One region of the Kitasatospora sp. NPDC028055 genome, then DNA from elsewhere that is predicted to be linked to it. Evidence: riboswitches for the same ligand, from Rfam matches in the RefSeq annotation. Region 1 holds a riboswitch; the other holds the start of a gene.
The links. A riboswitch is a leader RNA that binds a small molecule or an ion and turns the genes downstream of it on or off. The one in region 1 is predicted to bind glycine.
Positions count from the first base shown of each region.

Region 2: another riboswitch for glycine. It lies ahead of gcvP (aminomethyl-transferring glycine dehydrogenase); the one in region 1 lies ahead of gcvT (glycine cleavage system aminomethyltransferase GcvT).

Region 1 covers NZ_JBEZXE010000011.1:11,816-16,826, reverse strand. The annotation lists gene AB0F71_RS14670 (enhanced serine sensitivity protein SseB C-terminal domain-containing protein) at 413-1,393, opposite strand; gene AB0F71_RS14665 (enhanced serine sensitivity protein SseB C-terminal domain-containing protein) at 1,509-2,318, opposite strand; glycine riboswitch at 2,505-2,609, shown strand; gene gcvT (glycine cleavage system aminomethyltransferase GcvT) at 2,855-3,976, shown strand; gene gcvH (glycine cleavage system protein GcvH) at 4,076-4,456, shown strand; gene glyA (serine hydroxymethyltransferase) at 4,539-5,011, shown strand, end outside.
Region 2 covers NZ_JBEZXE010000048.1:13,629-18,639, forward strand. The annotation lists gene AB0F71_RS32810 (PRC and DUF2382 domain-containing protein) at 141-1,244, opposite strand; glycine riboswitch at 1,468-1,571, shown strand; gene gcvP (aminomethyl-transferring glycine dehydrogenase) at 1,808-4,708, shown strand; gene AB0F71_RS32820 (DUF5999 family protein) at 4,864-5,011, opposite strand, start outside.

The DNA of each region.
Region 1 (5,011 bases):
GGGCGCCGGCTTCGGCGGTACGGCTGCGGACGTGCGGAGGTGCTAGGAGCAGGTGGTCGCGGCAGTGCGTCGTGCACGGGCACTGCCTCCACGCGGGATGGGCTTCGCGTGGATCGAGCGGTCGGCGTGCGCGTTCACCTTCGTGGGGTTTCCAGTACGCGCGATGCGTTGCGCAGAACTCTCTGTCATCCGAACTGGCTTGCGCCAGCCCTGACAACCGACAGATGCCCAACTGTGATCTGCCTGCATGCACGCCTCCGATCTTCGGCATATACCTCTTCACACGGGTGTAACTGCCATGTCAAGATGCCTCTGCGGAGAGTGCGGAAATTCGTCCGGAAAGCACCGAAGCCGACCTGTTGGTGAATCAAGTCGGCTTCGGGTGAGCGATTTTGGCTATTGGGTCTACCGGTCAGCGCCCGGGGTAGCCGGGCCACTGCGGCTGGGGCTGCTGCCCCCAGCCCGGCGCGGGCGGCTGGGTGCCGTACGCGTAGCCCGGCATCGACTGCCCGGGCACCGGCTGCCCCGGCACCGGCCGGCCCGGCATCGGCTGCCCCGGCATCGACTGGCCCGGGTACGGCGGCGGCACCGGCGGGTACGGGCCGGTCGGCGGGCGCCCGGCCTCCCGGTCGAAGAACGGCCGCGCGTTGGCGCGCATCCACAGCGCCACCGGGTCGAACTCGTCCGCCATCGCCACCGTGGACACCGCGAGCCCCTCCGGGGCCACCGCGATCGCGCGCTGCATCAGCGCCCGCACCGCCTCCACGGCCGGCGGCGAACTCTCGTACAGGTCCAGACCGATCGCCAGGTACGGCTCCCCCACCGCCGGCTGCACCCAGGCCCGGCGCAGCGCCCGCACCGCGCGCACCTCACCGGCCTGCCGCTCCAGCAGGGCGAAGAACTGCTGCGCGTCGACCTGCGGCTCGCTCAGCTTCAACGGACCGGCCGGCAGCCGGTCCAGGCCCGCGGCGACCCGCCGCAGGTCCGCCCAGGGCACGCCCACCCCGCCGCCCGGCGCGTGCGGGTTCAGCCACAGGCCCCAGCGGGTGCGGTACAGCGAGGCGGCGATCTCCCGCCCCGAGATGACCTCGTGGGCCCGCGCCCAGCCGGAGGCCGTCAGCTGCTCGGGCGAGGTCACGGCCGGCGCGTAGCCGTGGCCGCTGATCTCCATGTTCCCGTACTGCGCGTCCGGGCTGCCCGGCGTACCGTGCCAGAGCAGCATCCAGACCTGGCCGTCGGCCAGCGCGTGCAGCAGCCGCTCGTACGCGTCGAAGCGCTCCGGCGCGACCTCGCGCAGAGCCTGCTCCAACCCGCCCGGGTCCGCGCCCGGGCGCCCGGCCGGTGCCTGGCCCCAGGGCCCCGGCGCCCCGCCCGCTCCCGTTCCCGCACTCATGCGCCCACCTCGCCGCGCCTCTTTCCTGAACCCGCCGGCCCGTCAGCCGCCTGCACGCACCCTATGGCGCGGCACCGGCCGCCGCCACGGCGACGTGCCTGTGAAGGATCCCCGCTCACACCCGCGAGTAGAAGGGCATGACCCGGGTCAACAGCCACTCGACCACCGGGTCGTCGGCGAGGTCGAGCAGCACGAGGTGGACGCCGCCCGGCAGCGGTGCGGTTCCCAGCGCCCGGCCGAGCGCCTCGTTCACCGCCCCCGGGTCGGCCGGGGCGGCCGGATCCAGCTGCACGCCCACGAACATCACGGTCGGCTCGCCCTCGATGCTGGCCAGCGCCCGGCGCGCGGTCAACACCCCCGGCAAGGCCGACAGTTCCGCCCGGCAGGCGGCCAGGAAGTGCTCCGGGTCCTCGCCCGGCACCGGCTCGCGCAGGGCCACCCGGCCGCCGGTCGGCCCCTCCGGCGCGTTCTCGGTGTGCTCCCACCGAGCGGCCTCTCGGGGCCCGCGGCGCAGCTCCGCCACGCCCTGCGGCGGCACCGGGATGCCCACCGCCGCCTCCGGGTTGACCGCGATGCCCACGCCCAGCGGCAGCCCGCGGGCGAACTCCCAGGCCGGCGCGACCGCGAAGGCCATCCCCGGCGCCTGCTGCAGGAACACCTCCTGCGAGGAGAACACCGGCACGTACGGGGCCCCGGCCAGCTCGACGGTCGGCAGGTCCAGCGACTGCCCGGCCGGGTCGCCCCCGGCCGGCAGCGGGATCCACACCTGGCTGCGGGCCAGCACCTCGATCACCCGCGGAGTCGCTCCCGGGTCGCCCAGCGCGGCCGTCAGCACCTGCTCCAGCTCGTTCGCCGGCCACGTGCCGCCCGCCGGCGCCGCCTGCGGCCCGCCCCACCCCTGCTGCTGCTCCACCGGGTACTCCATGCGCCGCCGATCCGGCCCACGGCCGGGTCGGCCGCCCACTGCTGCGCCGACGCGATGATTTTAGGGCCCGGGTCCGCCCAGCCGTGGTGTGACCGGGTCCCCTCTCCCCTCCTCCGCGAGGACGTGCCATGATGTGCGCGTCCGACGGCATGCGCCGCGGGCCCCCACAACTCCACACCGGCCGCTCGAACCCGCGCGGGAGAGCCCGGAGTGCCCCTCAGGGAGCACAGCCGGCGCCGAAGGAGCAAGTCCTCCCCGGAATCTCTCAGGCCCCCCTACCGCGCGGGTTAGGCACATCTGGAAAGCGGCGCACGACCGTGTCGCGCGCCCACCCACGGTGCAAGCCGCCGTCCTGTCCCCGATGCTGGAACCAGCCGACGCTGGTGCCGGCTGCGGGCAGGTGGGCGGTGAAGCTCTCAGGTTCGACGACAGATGGGGAGACCCACGCCGCCGCATGCCCGCGCGCGGGGTCGGTCCCCCAGCGGTCCGGTCCGGCGCGTGCACCCCTGAGTGCCCCGACCGAGGAGTTCCTGGCCATGTCGTCCCTCCGCCTGACCGCGCTCGACGCGCTGCACCGCGCCCTCGGCGCGACCATGACCGACTTCGCCGGCTGGGACATGCCGCTGCGCTACGGCAGCGAGCGCGAGGAGCACCTCGCGGTCCGCACCAAGGCCGGTCTGTTCGACCTCTCGCACATGGGCGAGATCACCGTCACCGGCCCGCAGGCCGGCGAGATGCTGGACCACGCGCTGGTCGGCTTCGTCTCCGCGCTCGGCGAGCTGCGCGCCCGCTACACCATGATCTGCGCCGAGGACGGCGGCATCCTGGACGACCTGATCGTCTACCGGCTGCGCGAGGACGCCTTCCTGGTCGTCGCCAACGCCTCCAACGCCCAGCTGGTGCTGGACGAGCTGATCGCCCGGGCCAAGGGCTTCGACGCCGTCGTCACCGACGACCGCGACACCTACGCGCTGATCGCCGTCCAGGGCCCGGAGGCCACCGCGATCCTGGCCGACACCACCGACGCCGACCTGCCCGGTCTCAAGTACTACGCGATCCTCCCGGCCACCGTGGCCGGGAAGGACGTGCTGCTGGCCCGCACCGGCTACACCGGCGAGGACGGCTTCGAGATCTTCTGCGCCCCGGCCGACGCCGAGCCGGTCTGGCAGGCGCTGACCGCCGCCGGCGAGGGCCGCGGCCTGGTCCCGTGCGGCCTGTCCTGCCGCGACACGCTGCGCCTGGAGGCGGGCATGCCGCTGTACGGGCACGAGCTGTCCACCGACCTGACCCCGTTCGACGCCGGTCTGGGCCGGGTGGTGCGCTTCGACAAGACCACCAACGAGGGCGCGTTCATCGGCCGCAGGGCGCTGGAGCAGGCCGCCGCCGCGGCCGAGACCAACCCGCCGAAGGTGCTGGTCGGCCTGGTCTCCGAAGGCAAGCGGGTGCCGCGTGCTGAGTACACGGTGGTCTCCACCGAGGGCGCCCCGATCGGCCGGATCACCTCGGGCGCGCCGTCCCCCACGCTGGGCAAGCCGATCGCGATGGCCTACGTGGACGCGGCCCACTCCGCCCCCGGCGGCACCGTCGCGGTGGACGTCCGCGGCAAGCACGAGCCGGTCCAGGTCGTGGCGCTGCCGTTCTACAAGCGCGCCCGCTGAGGCCGTCGGCGCCCCTCGTTTTCCCATCCGCGCACGTCGGAGCCGTCCGTGCGGCGGCCCGCTGCGTCGTACCCGCTTCCCATCCTGGAGAATGACGCCATGAGCAACCCCCAGCACCTGCAGTACACCAAGGAGCACGAGTGGCTGACCGCCGCCGAGGACGGTGTCTCGACGGTCGGCATCACCAAGCACGCCGCCGACGCGCTCGGTGACATCGTCTACGTGCAGCTGCCCGCGGTCGGCGACACGGTGACCGCCGGCGAGACCTGTGGCGAGCTGGAGTCGACCAAGTCGGTCAGCGACCTGTACTCCCCGGTGACCGGCGAGGTCACCGAGGTCAACGAGGACGTCCTGGACGACAACAGCCTGGTCAACAGCGCCCCGTTCGAGGGCGGCTGGCTGTTCAAGGTCCGCGTGGAGGCCACCGACACGCTGCTCAGCGCCGCCGAGTACGACGCGCTCACCCACGCCGAGGGCTGAGCCACCCCCGGGACGGACCGCAGCACGGCGGTCCGTCCCACTCCCACCGTCCCTCCGCTCTCCTCCCCGGGAAGACCACACCATGACGGTTCTCAACCAGTCCCTGCACGCCCTCGACCCGGAGATCGCCGCCGCGGTCGACGCCGAGCTGCACCGCCAGCAGACCACGCTGGAGATGATCGCCTCCGAGAACTTCGCCCCGGTGGCGGTCATGGAGGCCCAGGGTTCGGTGCTCACCAACAAGTACGCCGAGGGTTACCCCGGCCGCCGGTACTACGGCGGTTGCGAGCACGTCGACGTGGTCGAGCAGATCGCGATCGACCGGGTGAAGGCCCTGTTCGGCGCCGAGCACGCCAACGTCCAGCCGCACTCGGGCGCGCAGGCCAACGCCGCCGCGATGTTCGCGCTGATCCAGCCGGGCGACACCATCCTGGGCCTGAACCTGGCCCACGGCGGTCACCTGACCCACGGCATGAAGATCAACTTCTCCGGCAAGCTCTACAACGTGGTCGCGTACCACGTCGACGAGAAGACCGGCCAGGTCGACATGGCCGA
Region 2 (5,011 bases), on a different contig from region 1:
TTGTCAAATATCGAGTGGTTAAGGTTTGGCAAAGTGGGGAACTTCGGGGCACGACCAGGGCCCCGGACCGGGAGTCCGGGGCCCTGGTGGGATCGCTGCGATTGGGTGGGATCAGCGGAGATCGGGGAGTTCGGGGGAGGTCAGGCCAGCGGGCGGAGGGCGGCGGGCAGGGAGCCGTCGGCGGCGTGGACGAGCGGGTCGTCCGCCTCGTCCGGCGCGGTGGCGGCCGTGTCGTCGTGGACCTCGACGTGCTCGCGGCGGAGCTCGTCCCGGACCACCTCCTCCTCCGTGTAGCGCTCCACCACCAGGCGGACCCGCTCGACCGGGGCGAGGTACTTGCGGACCACCGGCCGCTCCTCACGGAGGGTGACCTCTTCGACCGCCTCGGCGATCTCCTTCTCGGTCAGCGAGGCCCGCTCGGCGTCGCTGACCGGAATCCGCTCCACCCGGACCCGCTCGCGGACCACCGGGACGCGGCGCTCGACCTGCTCGCTGGTCACGTACTTGCGCAGCTTCGCGCTGCCCAGCACGTGCCACTCGGTGGTGATGTCCAGCCGCTCCTCGCGGCAGGTGATCTCGACCGGGCCGCTGGGGGCCGAGGAGGCGGCGGTGCCGTTCGCGGCCGGGGTGGTCGCGGCGGGGTGCGGCTTCGGCTCGACCAGGTGGGCGGCGGCCGGCGCGGGGGCGGTGCCGTTGGCGATCGGTGCGGGGGTGCTGAGGGTCCGCACGTGGGCCTCCGTGGCGGTGTCGGTGCTGGTGTGGGTCGTGCCGGTGCTGGTCATGGTGGTCGTGCCGGTCGCGGTCGTGGTCGAGGCCGGGTCGGGGGAGTGGAAGGCGATCGGCCTGGCGGCCGCGGCGGCCGTGGTGGTGCCGAAGTCGAGGTCCGGCCGGTCGTCCCGGGCGGGTTCCGCGGCCGCCGGACGGCCGTCCACGGGGGTGTCGAGGCCGTAGTAGCGGTAGAGCTGGAGCTCCTGGGCCGGCGAGAGGTGCTGGCCCACGCCGAAGTCCGGCGAGTCCTTCACCAGCGACTTGTCGTACGGCACCCGGAGTTCGTCGCCGGAGAACTCGCTCGTGGTGAGCGGGACGAAGGCGTCCCGGCCGAAGATGCCGGTGCGGACGGCCGCCCACTCCGGATGCCCGGTGGCGTCGTCCAGGTACACCTCGTCCACCGTGCCGATCTTGTCCCCGTTGCGGTCGACCGCCTTGTGGCCGATGAGGTCCCTGGGGTCGATGTCGGTCTGCACTCTTTCCTCCAAGCGCTGCGCCTGCGGAACTCCCGCGGGTGAGGCGGTCGGAGCACCCGTCCTCTCCGCCACTTCACACCAAAAGCCATCAATCGGACGTGCGCGACCGGGGTGCGCCGGACGGGCTTCGCGCTGGGCCGTCCGGGGGACGCGCGTAGACCCGGAGTGACCCGACGCACCCGTGATCGGAAGGCCGCCCGCTGGTACCCTGGGCCGCGACCGCCGAGCCCGCTCGGGAGAGTCCTCGACAGTGAAAACCGCTGGTCGGGGCGCCGAAGGAGCAACTCCTCCCCGGAATCTCTCAGGCATCCGTACCGTGCGGGATAGGTCACTCTGGAAAGCAGGGCAGGACCGCCGGCGCGGGAGCCGACGATCACCACCCTCACCGACGGTGCAAGCCGACGGCGCGCCACCGCGCGGCGTGCGGGCGAAGCTCTCAGGTCCCGATGACAGAGGGGGAGGCCTTACGGGTCCGCCCGCCCAGGTCGGTCCGCTGTCCGCAGCGGCGCGACCGGCCGGCGTGCGCACCCCCGCCGGTCCGTGACCAGGAGGCCTCGACCACCATGAACGCCCAGCCGAACGCGGGACGCCACACCAGCGCCTCGACCCTCACCGAGCTTGAGCTGGCCAGCCCCTTCGAGAACCGCCACATCGGCCCCGACGCCGCCGCGCAGGAGAAGATGCTGGCCTCCGTCGGCTACGGCTCGCTGGACGAGCTCGCCGCCACCGCCGTTCCCGAGGCGATCCGCTCCATCACCGCCCTGGACCTGCCCGCCGGCCGTAGCGAGGCCCAGGTCCTCGCCGAGCTGCGCGAGCTGGCCGGCCGCAACCAGGTGCTCCAGCCGATGATCGGCCTGGGCTACTACGGCACCTTCACCCCGCCGGTGATCCTGCGCAACGTCATGGAGAACCCGGCCTGGTACACCGCGTACACCCCGTACCAGCCGGAGATCTCGCAGGGCCGCCTGGAGGCCCTGCTCAACTTCCAGACCCTGGTCTCCGACCTGACCGGCCTGCCCACCTCCGGCTCCTCGCTGCTGGACGAGGGCACCGCGGCTGCCGAGGCGATGGCGCTCGCCCGCCGTGTCACCAAGGTCAAGGGCGGCGTCTTCCTGGTCGACGCCGAGACCCTGCCGCAGACCGTCGCGGTGATCAACACCCGCGCCGTGCCGACCGGCGTCGAGGTCGTCGTCGCCGACCTGTCCGAGGGCATCCCGGCCGAGATCGCCGAGCGCGGCGTCTTCGGCGTGCTGCTGCAGTACCCGGGCGCCACCGGCGTGGTCCGCGACCTCACTCCGGTGATCGAGCAGGCGCACGGCCTGGGCGCGATCGTCGCCGTCGCCGCGGACCTGCTGGCGCTGACCCTGCTCAAGTCCCCGGGCTCGCTGGGCGCCGACATCGCCTGCGGCACCTCGCAGCGCTTCGGCGTCCCGATGGGCTTCGGCGGCCCGCACGCCGGCTACCTCTCGGTGCGCGCCGAGTACGCCCGCTCGCTGCCCGGCCGTCTGGTCGGCGTCTCCGTCGACGCCGACGGCAACCGCGCCTACCGCCTGGCCCTGCAGACCCGTGAGCAGCACATCCGCCGCGAGAAGGCCACCAGCAACATCTGCACCGCCCAGGTGCTGCTCGCCGTGATGGCCTCGATGTACGCCGTCTACCACGGCCCGGACGGCCTGGCCGACATCGCCCGCCGCACCCACCGCTACGCCGCCGCCCTCGCCGAGGGCCTGCGGGCCGGCGGCGTCCAGCTGCTGCACGGCGAGTTCTTCGACACCGTCACCGCCGTCGTCCCGGGCCGCGCCGCCGAGATCGCCGCCGCCGCCCGCGCCAACGGCATCAACGTGTTCCAGGACGGCGAGGACCGGATCTCGGTCTCCACCGACGAGACCACCACCCGCGAGCACCTGGCCGGCGTCTGGGCCGCGTTCGGCGTCCCCGCGGTCGAGGTCGCCGAGGCCGCCGACGCGCTGCCGGCCGCGCTGCTGCGCGAGGACGAGTACCTGACCCACCCGGTCTTCCACAGCCACCGCTCGGAGACCGCCATGCTGCGCTACCTGCGCCGCCTGTCCGACCGGGACTACGCGCTGGACCGCGGCATGATCCCGCTGGGCTCCTGCACCATGAAGCTCAACGCCACCACCGAGATGGAGGCGGTGACCTGGCCGGAGTTCGGCCAGCTGCACCCCTTCGCGCCGGTCGACCAGGCCGCGGGCTACCTGACCCTGATCCGTCAGCTGGAGCAGCAGCTGGTCGAGGTCACCGGCTACGACGCCGTCTCGATCCAGCCGAACGCCGGCTCCCAGGGCGAGCTGGCCGGCCTGCTGGCCGTCCGCGCCTACCACCACGCCAACGGCGACACCCAGCGCGACGTCTGCCTGATCCCGTCCTCGGCGCACGGCACCAACGCCGCCTCCGCGGTGATGGCCGGCATGCGCGTGGTCGTGGTGAAGACCCTGGTCGACGGCGACGTGGACGTCGAGGACCTCAAGGCCAAGATCGAGCAGCACCGCGACAACCTGTCGGTGCTGATGGTCACCTACCCGTCGACCCACGGCGTGTACGAGACCCAGATCACCGACATCTGCGCCCTGGTGCACGAGGCCGGCGGCCAGGTGTACGTCGACGGTGCCAACCTGAACGCCCTGGTCGGCCTGGCCAAGCCGGGCAAGTTCGGCGCGGACGTCTCGCACCTGAACCTGCACAAGACCTTCTGCATCCCGCACGGCGGCGGCGGCCCGGGCGTCGGCCCGGTCGCGGTGCGCGCCCACCTGGCGCCGTACCTGCCGAACCACCCGCTCCAGGAGGAGGCCGGCCCGGCCACCGGTGTCGGCCCGATCTCGGCCGCGCCGTGGGGTTCGGCGGCGATCCTGCCGATCTCCTGGGCGTACGTCCGGCTGATGGGCGGCGAGGGCCTCAAGCGCGCGACCCAGGTCGCGGTGCTGAACGCCAACTACATCGCCAAGCGCCTGGCGCCGCACTTCCCGGTGCTCTACACCGGCCCGGGCGGGCTGGTCGCGCACGAGTGCATCATCGACCTGCGCCCGCTGACCAAGGACACGGGCGTGACGGTGGACGACATCGCCAAGCGCCTGATCGACTACGGCTTCCACGCGCCGACGATGTCCTTCCCGGTGGCCGGCACGCTGATGATCGAGCCGACCGAGTCCGAGGACCTGCACGAGATCGACCGGTTCTGCGACGCGATGATCGAGATCCGCGGCGAGATCGACAAGGTCGGCTCGGGCGCGTGGGCGGCCGACGACAACCCGCTGCGCAACGCCCCGCACACCGCCGCCGCGCTGGCCGGCGACTGGGCGCACGGCTACTCGCGGCAGGAGGCGGTCTTCCCGGCGGGTGTGAACCCGGCGGACAAGTACTGGCCGCCGGTGAGCCGGATCGACGGCGCGTACGGTGACCGCAACCTGGTCTGCTCCTGCCCGCCGCTGGACGAGTACGGCGTCTGAGCGGACGCGCGGTAGGCAACACGCGCGGTGAGCGAGCGGGCAGGGCCCCGGCAGAACGTTTCTGCCGGGGCCCTGCCCTTTGCGCCGGTCGCCGTGTCTCGTGTGATGCCGGGCGCCGTGCCCTGAAGTCGTCGGGCCGGGCCGGGCCGCCGGGCTCAGGCCGCGTGGGCGACCGGGCGGCGCGGGGCGATCACCCGGCCGTCGGGCAGCAGTTCGCCGGTGTCCTCGAACAGCAGGACGCCGTTGCAGAGCAGGCTCCAGCCCTGCTCCGGGTGGCAGGCCACCGGCTCGGCCGCTTCGCGG